Regions from separate parts of the Serratia sp. NPDC087055 genome, predicted to be linked through region 1. Evidence: riboswitches for the same ligand, from Rfam matches in the RefSeq annotation. Region 1 holds a riboswitch; each other region holds the start of a gene.
What was found. Region 1 has a riboswitch for thiamine pyrophosphate ahead of thiM (hydroxyethylthiazole kinase). Riboswitches for the same ligand answer to the same signal wherever they lie in the genome.
Positions count from the first base shown of each region.

Region 1 (2,263 bases):
AGCAAGGCCAATCCCTTTATCAGCAATATTGGTGAAGTTGGCTATTGTGGCGTAATGCTGATGCAGGAAGTTAGCTTCCTTGTGCGTCAGTGGTTCCAGTGCCGCGTCAATACGAGCTTTAGCGTCTTGCATGTGGGCGATCTGTTCGTCGTCCTGTTTTTCAGGATCAACTACCAGCATAATGGAACCCGCTTTGTATTCTTTCCCTGCGCCGTTCAGCGTTGTGAACAGTTCTTTAACACCTGCGGGCGGATGCTCAGTGAACAGAAGGCGCTGCCAGCCTTCTGTTGTGCCGCCACAAGGGATAACGGCAAAACCTGCATCGATCCCAGCTTTCTTCTTTGCTGTTTGTGCATGTTGTTCAGGCTCTGTTGTGTTCAGAGGCATCAGTGTGGCTGGCAAAGGTGTCGCAGCCGTTAAACCTGTATTTCTGAATGCTGGGGATACTTTGTTTGCATAGCGTGGGTAAGCGTTAGAGGGCAGGATTTTTGCCTTGCAGGGGCATGAACTAACGCTATCCAGCGAGCCGGCTACGCGTTTATTGTCGGAGCCCGTGGTATAAAAAGAGATACCCCCAATGATCTTATAGGTCTTACCATCCTTGCCACAGGTGACGGGATCGCCTTCCTTTGCTTGTGGTTTGTTGAAAGCAATACCATGAGCAGAACCCACGGTTATTTTTCCTCCGCATGTGGTTCTATCCCCCTGACAAAGCACGATACCTTCTCTCATAATTCCCTCTATTTGTTACGTAAAACTCCTTTTCGGCATTGTACAAAAAACACCCGCATGATCAATAAGTATCAAACCAGTAGGGGACAAAATGAGGGACAACGCGAAGAAGCGTAACCGAGAAGGGAAGCTTGCATCAGTGAGCCACTTTCCTTAATCTGGCAAAAATTAAAGACAAACAACCAACATGACTCGGGGTGCCTCTAGGGGCTGAGATTTTACCCGTATTACCTGATCTGGATTATGCCAGCGTAGGGAAGTCTCGGTGCCCCAACCGGTACCCGCCTTCTTGAACGCCGGTTGGGAGGAATATGTTCGCTCGACCTGATGCTTTACCCGGCGCCCGTGCCGCGGCCTGTTTGACCCAATTTAAGCACCAACCCCCATTGATTCACTGCCTGACCAACGAAGTGGTGCAGGAGCTGACGGCTAACGTGTTGCTGGCGCTCGGCGCTTCCCCTGCGATGGTGGTGGAACCGACAGAGGCAGCGCAGTTCAGCCTGCTGGCGAATGCTTTGCTGATTAACATCGGTACTCTCAATGCCTCACGTGCCGAATCCATGCTGGCGGCGGTGGAGGCCGCCAATACGGCGGGAACGCCATGGACGCTGGATCCGGTGGCGGTTGGTGGGTTGGTGTACCGCACTGCCTTTGCCCATTGCCTGTTAGGTAAAAAACCCGCGGCGATCCGCGGTAATGCTTCCGAAATCATGGCGCTGAGCGGTCTGCAGACCAGTGGGCGCGGCGTAGACAGCACGGACGATTCGCTGGCGGCTTTACCCGCCGCGCGTGAGCTGGCACGGAGCAGTGGCGCTGTCGTGGCGGTAACCGGGGTCGTGGATTATGTCACCGACGGCCAGCGTGAGTGGGCCGTCGCAGGGGGGGACGCACTGATGACGCGGGTCGTGGGAACCGGCTGTGCCTTATCGGCCGTAGTGGCGGCATTTTGCAGCCTGCCGGGCGATCGGCTGGACAACGTCGCGACTGCCTGCCGGGTGATGTCGCTGTGTGGTGAACGTGCCACGCGCGATGCCGCAGGGCCGGGCAGTTTCACCCCTGCGTTCCTCGACGCGTTGTATCAACTGCGGCCGGAGGATCTGCAATGAAACGAATTAACACATTGACCATCGCGGGTACCGATCCGAGCGGCGGTGCAGGTATCCAGGCTGACCTGAAAGCCTTCTCTGCGCTGGGTGCCTACGGGGCCTCCGTTATTACGGCACTGGTGGCGCAAAATACCCGCGGGGTGCAGTCGGTTTACAATATTGACCCTGCTTTTGTCGCCGCTCAGCTTGATTCCGTGTTCAGCGATGTGCGTATCGACAGCACCAAAATCGGTATGCTGGCTAACACTGACATTGTGCAGGCGGTGGCGGAGCGTTTGCGTCATTACCAACCGGCATTTGTGGTGCTGGATACCGTGATGTTGGCGAAAAGTGGTGATCCCCTGTTGGCGCCAGAGGCCGTGGACTCTATTCGTCGCGAACTGTTGCCGTTGGTGTCGATTATTACGCCGAACCTGCCGGAAGCT
Region 1 is NZ_JBJDOG010000005.1:206,798-209,060, forward strand. Features, by position in the region: gene ACI2J2_RS20520 (PAAR domain-containing protein) at 1-732, opposite strand, end outside; TPP riboswitch at 916-1,007, shown strand; gene thiM (hydroxyethylthiazole kinase) at 1,044-1,838, shown strand; gene thiD (bifunctional hydroxymethylpyrimidine kinase/phosphomethylpyrimidine kinase) at 1,835-2,263, shown strand, end outside.

Region 2 (2,263 bases), on a different contig from region 1:
GCTGCACGTGGAACGGCTCGCCGGTCTCATCATTTTTTAACGTTGAGCTTTGCAGGTTCATCCCCAGTTTCGCCGCCCAGACTGCCGTGGCGTTCGAGCTGGCTCCCCACCAGATCCGATCCCGCAAACCCACGGAGAAAGGCTCAACACGCAGCAGACCGGGCGGGTTGGGGAACATCGGCTGCGGATTCGGTTCGGCAAAGCCTTCACCACGCAGCGCATCGAGGAACACGTCGGTATGGCGACGCGCCATGTCGGCTTCAGTCTCGCCTTCTGCAGGCGTGTAGCCAAAGTAACGCCAGCCTTCAATGACCTGCTCAGGTGAGCCGCGGCTGATCCCAAGTTGCAACCGTCCACCGGAGATCAAATCAGCAGCACCCGCGTCTTCGACCATATAAAGCGGGTTTTCATAGCGCATGTCGATCACGCCGGTGCCGATCTCAATACGCTGCGTTTTTGCCCCAATGGCAGCCAGCAGCGGGAACGGCGAAGCGAGCTGGCGGGCAAAGTGATGCACACGGAAGTAAGCCCCGTCCGCCCCCAGCTCTTCTGCCGCGACGGCCAGATCGATGGATTGCAATAACGCATCCGCAGCAGACCGGGTACCCGACTGTGACGACGGCGTCCAGTGACCAAACGAGAGAAATCCAATTTTCTTCATAGGAGTAGCCCTTAGATTCAATTATGACCGAGTTACAGTGACAAAAATGCCCCTCCTCAGGCCAGAAAAATTGTGTGGGATCGCACTAAACGAACCGTTTTTGGCTGCCGAAAAATGCCCTCATCGTTGCCCAACGCAACCGCCCGCCCGTTGTAATCAAAAAGTAAATATCGTATAACAAGCTCCTCCGAGGGGTGTCCTGTTACGGGCTGAGATGGCGCAAGCCGAACCCTTTGAACCTGATCTGGGTCATGCCAGCGAAGGGACGGGTCGGCAATAACACCATCAGTCATTGCCTGTTCATACCTCAGCGCGCCCGGATCTCCACACACTTTTGGAGGTCCCATGTTTACCCCTCAATTTGAAAATGGTCTTTACGGACGGCTGCGCCAGCAGGCTGGTCGCCACTGGCAGGACTACGTCGAACACCCTTTTATTCAGCAACTGGCCGCAGGCACCCTACCTGAGCCGGCATTCCGTCGCTATTTGACACAGGATTACCTGTTCCTGATTCACTTTGCCCGCGCCTATGCGCTGCTGGTCAGCAAACTGCGTACTCTGCCGGAGATGCGTGCAGCCACCGCCTCACTCAATGCCATTGTCGCCGAACTGCCTTTGCATCTGGCCTATTGCGCAGACTGGGGGCTGAGCGAACCCGACATTGCCGCCGAACCAGAGGCCGCGGAAACCCTTAACTACACCCGCTATGTGCTCGATATAGGCCACGCCGGTGATGCACTCGATCTGCTGGCCGCTCTGATGCCCTGCGTCGCCGGCTATGCCGAAATAGGCCTGCGGCTGCTTAACGATCCCGCCACCGTGATGGAAGGCAACCCTTATGCCTCATGGATCCGTAACTATGGTGACCCCGCCTATTTATCTGGGGTGCAGGCCGCACTCGACCTGCTGGAAAACGTGGGCCACCAACGTGGGGCTGAAAGCCGCCTGGCCGAACTGTCGACCATTTTCACCACCGCCACCCGGCTGGAATCTGCCTTCTGGCAAATGGGGCTGAATGCCCAATGAGCATCGGCAAGGCCCCGAATGAGGGGACCAGACCAGGAATTCAGGTCCGGGATTTGACCCTGCGTTTTGGTCAGCAGGTGATTTTCGACCGGCTAAATTTCGATATTGCAGGCGGCAATGTTGTGGCGTTGCTCGGCGCCAGCGGTGCGGGTAAAACCAGCTTGCTGAAGATCATTGCCGGGTTGGCGAAACCCACGTCCGGCACGGTCACCGGCAGCGATGGCTTACCGATCGTAGGACGCATCGCCTACATGGGGCAAAAGGATCTGCTCTATCCGTGGCTGACCATTGATCAGAACATTAGCCTCGGTGCACGGCTGCGGGGTGAAAAAGTCGACTGCGCATGGGCAGAACATTTACTGGAACGCGTGGGCCTGAGCGGTTATGGCAGCGCCTTGCCTGCGGCACTGTCCGGTGGCATGCGCCAACGTGCAGCCATCGCCCGCACGCTGTATGAACGCCAACCGATCGTCTTGATGGATGAACCTTTCTCGGCGCTGGACACCATTACCCGCGCCAAAATCCAGCAGCTTGCCGCCGATCTGCTTGCGCAGCATACCGTGTTACTGATCACCC
Region 2 is NZ_JBJDOG010000001.1:425,699-427,961, reverse strand. Features, by position in the region: gene ACI2J2_RS01950 (LLM class flavin-dependent oxidoreductase) at 1-661, opposite strand, end outside; TPP riboswitch at 842-944, shown strand; gene tenA (thiaminase II) at 1,007-1,687, shown strand; gene ACI2J2_RS01940 (ABC transporter ATP-binding protein) at 1,684-2,263, shown strand, end outside.
Region 2: it holds a riboswitch for thiamine pyrophosphate, as region 1 does, so the genes downstream of both, tenA (thiaminase II) here and thiM (hydroxyethylthiazole kinase) in region 1, are expected to answer to the same signal.

Region 3 (2,263 bases), on a different contig from region 1:
TCAGTCGGTTGACGCCGCAGCCCCTGTTTTCCCATATCGAGCGAGTGACGTCACCGACGCCATACGTGATTGACGTGCACCTGCTCAGCCCCGACTACTGGCTCCCCTGGTTGCTGGGCTCTGTGCACGCCATGATCCTCCCGCGTGAGTGGCAGAGTCTGCCAGAGTTCTCACGCCATCCAATCGGCACTGGGCCGTACAGTGTGGAAAGGAACCACCGCAGTCAGATGAAAATTCACGCCTTCGACGATTACTTTGGTTACCGGGCACTGATCGATGAGGTAAATATCTGGGTATTGCCGGAAGTGACAGAAGAACTGGTACATTCAGGCGTACAACTGCAAGCTGACGATACCGGCAAAAATGAGCTGGAAAGCCGATTGGAAGAAGGCTGCTATTTCCTGTTGTTCGATCAACGTTCCCCATTGGCGGCAGATCCGGCCATTCGCAGTTGGCTGTGTGAGTTGATTAACCCCATTTCACTGCTGAGCAACGCCGGGCCTATCTACCAACGCTATTGGTCTCCCGCCTATGGCATTCTGCCGCGCTGGCATCATAACCGTGCGCTGGCCCTGCAACCCAAACCACCTGGATTAACCGAACTGACGCTGACCTTCTACAGCGAACACTCGGAATTCCATGCCATTCAACAGGCGATCGAACCTTTGCTGGCGCAGCAGGGTATCAAGCTGAAGATTCAGAGCGTCGATTACGACACCTGGCACAAAGGCGATGCGATCAGCGATGTGTGGCTAGGCAGCGCCAACTTCTATCTGCCGCTGGAATTCTCACTGTTCGCCACGCTGTATGAGTTGCCGCTAATGCAGCACTGCATGAATGAAGATCTCGCAGAGGATGCGATGTTATGGCGCGCCAATGCCTTACCGCTGGCCGATTTTGGTCAACGCCTGGTCAGCAGTCATCAGTTGCATCCGCTGTTCCACCACTGGCTACAGCTACACGGTCAACGGAGTATGCGCGGCGTGCGGATGAACACCCTCGGCTGGTTTGATTTTAAATCCGCGTGGTTTGCGCCACCGGAAGCATAAGCATCTTTCACCAGCGCGCGTTAGTCTTTACAATGGCGCCGTCTCAACGGGGTGCAAAATGCGGCGTGCCGATTTTGCTGAGAACAAACCCGTCGAACCTGATCCGGTCAATACCGGCGGAGGGATTTGAGCCTAGCGAACCGGCAGCCGCCATTCGCCCCTCAGATACCTTTGCCCCCTAAATGTTCAGGAGTGCAAAGTGGTCAAAAAAAGCCTGCCCTTATTACTGTTGTTGAGCGCCGCACCGGTGTTCGCCAAACCCACGCTGACGGTCTATACCTATGATTCTTTCGCTGCCGACTGGGGCCCTGGCCCGGCAGTCAAAAAGGCCTTTGAGGCCCAGTGCGACTGTGATCTGAAATTCGTTGCCCTGGAAGACGGTGTCTCACTGCTTAACCGTTTACGCATGGAAGGCAAAAACAGTGCCGCCGACGTGGTTCTGGGATTGGACAACAACCTGCTGCAGGCCGCGCAACAAACCGGTTTATTCGCGCCAAGCGGCGTTAACAGCGCAACCTTGAGTGTGCCTGGCGGCTGGCAGGATAAAACCTTCGTGCCTTACGACTACGGTTACTTTGCCTTTGTTTACAATAAAGAAAAACTGAAGAACCCACCCACAAGCCTGCGAGAACTGGTCGACAGCGATCAAAAATGGAAAGTGATTTACGAAGATCCGCGCACCAGTACTCCGGGCCTGGGCCTGCTGCTGTGGATGCAGAAAGTCTATGGTGACAAAGCCCCCGAAGCTTGGCAGAAACTGGCGAAAAAAACCGTCACCGTGACAAAGGGCTGGAGTGAAGCCTACGGTTTGTTCCTGAAAGGTGAAGGCGATCTGGTGCTCAGCTACACCACCTCCCCGGCCTATCATCTTATTGAAGAGAAGAAAGACAGCTACGCTGCGGCCAATTTTAGCGAAGGCCACTATCTGCAAGTCGAAGTGGCGGGCAAACTCAAAGCCAGCAAACAACCGGCGCTGGCCGAGCGCTTTATGCAATTTATGGTCACTCCGGCGTTCCAGAACACCATTCCAACAGGCAACTGGATGTACCCGGTGATAAAAACCCAATTACCCGCAGGTTTTGAGCAAATGACCGTACCGCAGACAGCGCTGCAATACAGTGCAGAAGACGTGGCTAAACAACGCGGCAACTGGATCCGAGCATGGCAAACCGCCGTCAGCCACTGATCCCGCATTGGCTATGGCCGGGGCTACT
Region 3 is NZ_JBJDOG010000002.1:388,772-391,034, reverse strand. Features, by position in the region: gene sgrR (HTH-type transcriptional regulator SgrR) at 1-1,049, shown strand, start outside; TPP riboswitch at 1,087-1,192, shown strand; gene thiB (thiamine ABC transporter substrate binding subunit) at 1,249-2,235, shown strand; gene thiP (thiamine/thiamine pyrophosphate ABC transporter permease ThiP) at 2,211-2,263, shown strand, end outside.
Region 3: it holds a riboswitch for thiamine pyrophosphate, as region 1 does, so the genes downstream of both, thiB (thiamine ABC transporter substrate binding subunit) here and thiM (hydroxyethylthiazole kinase) in region 1, are expected to answer to the same signal.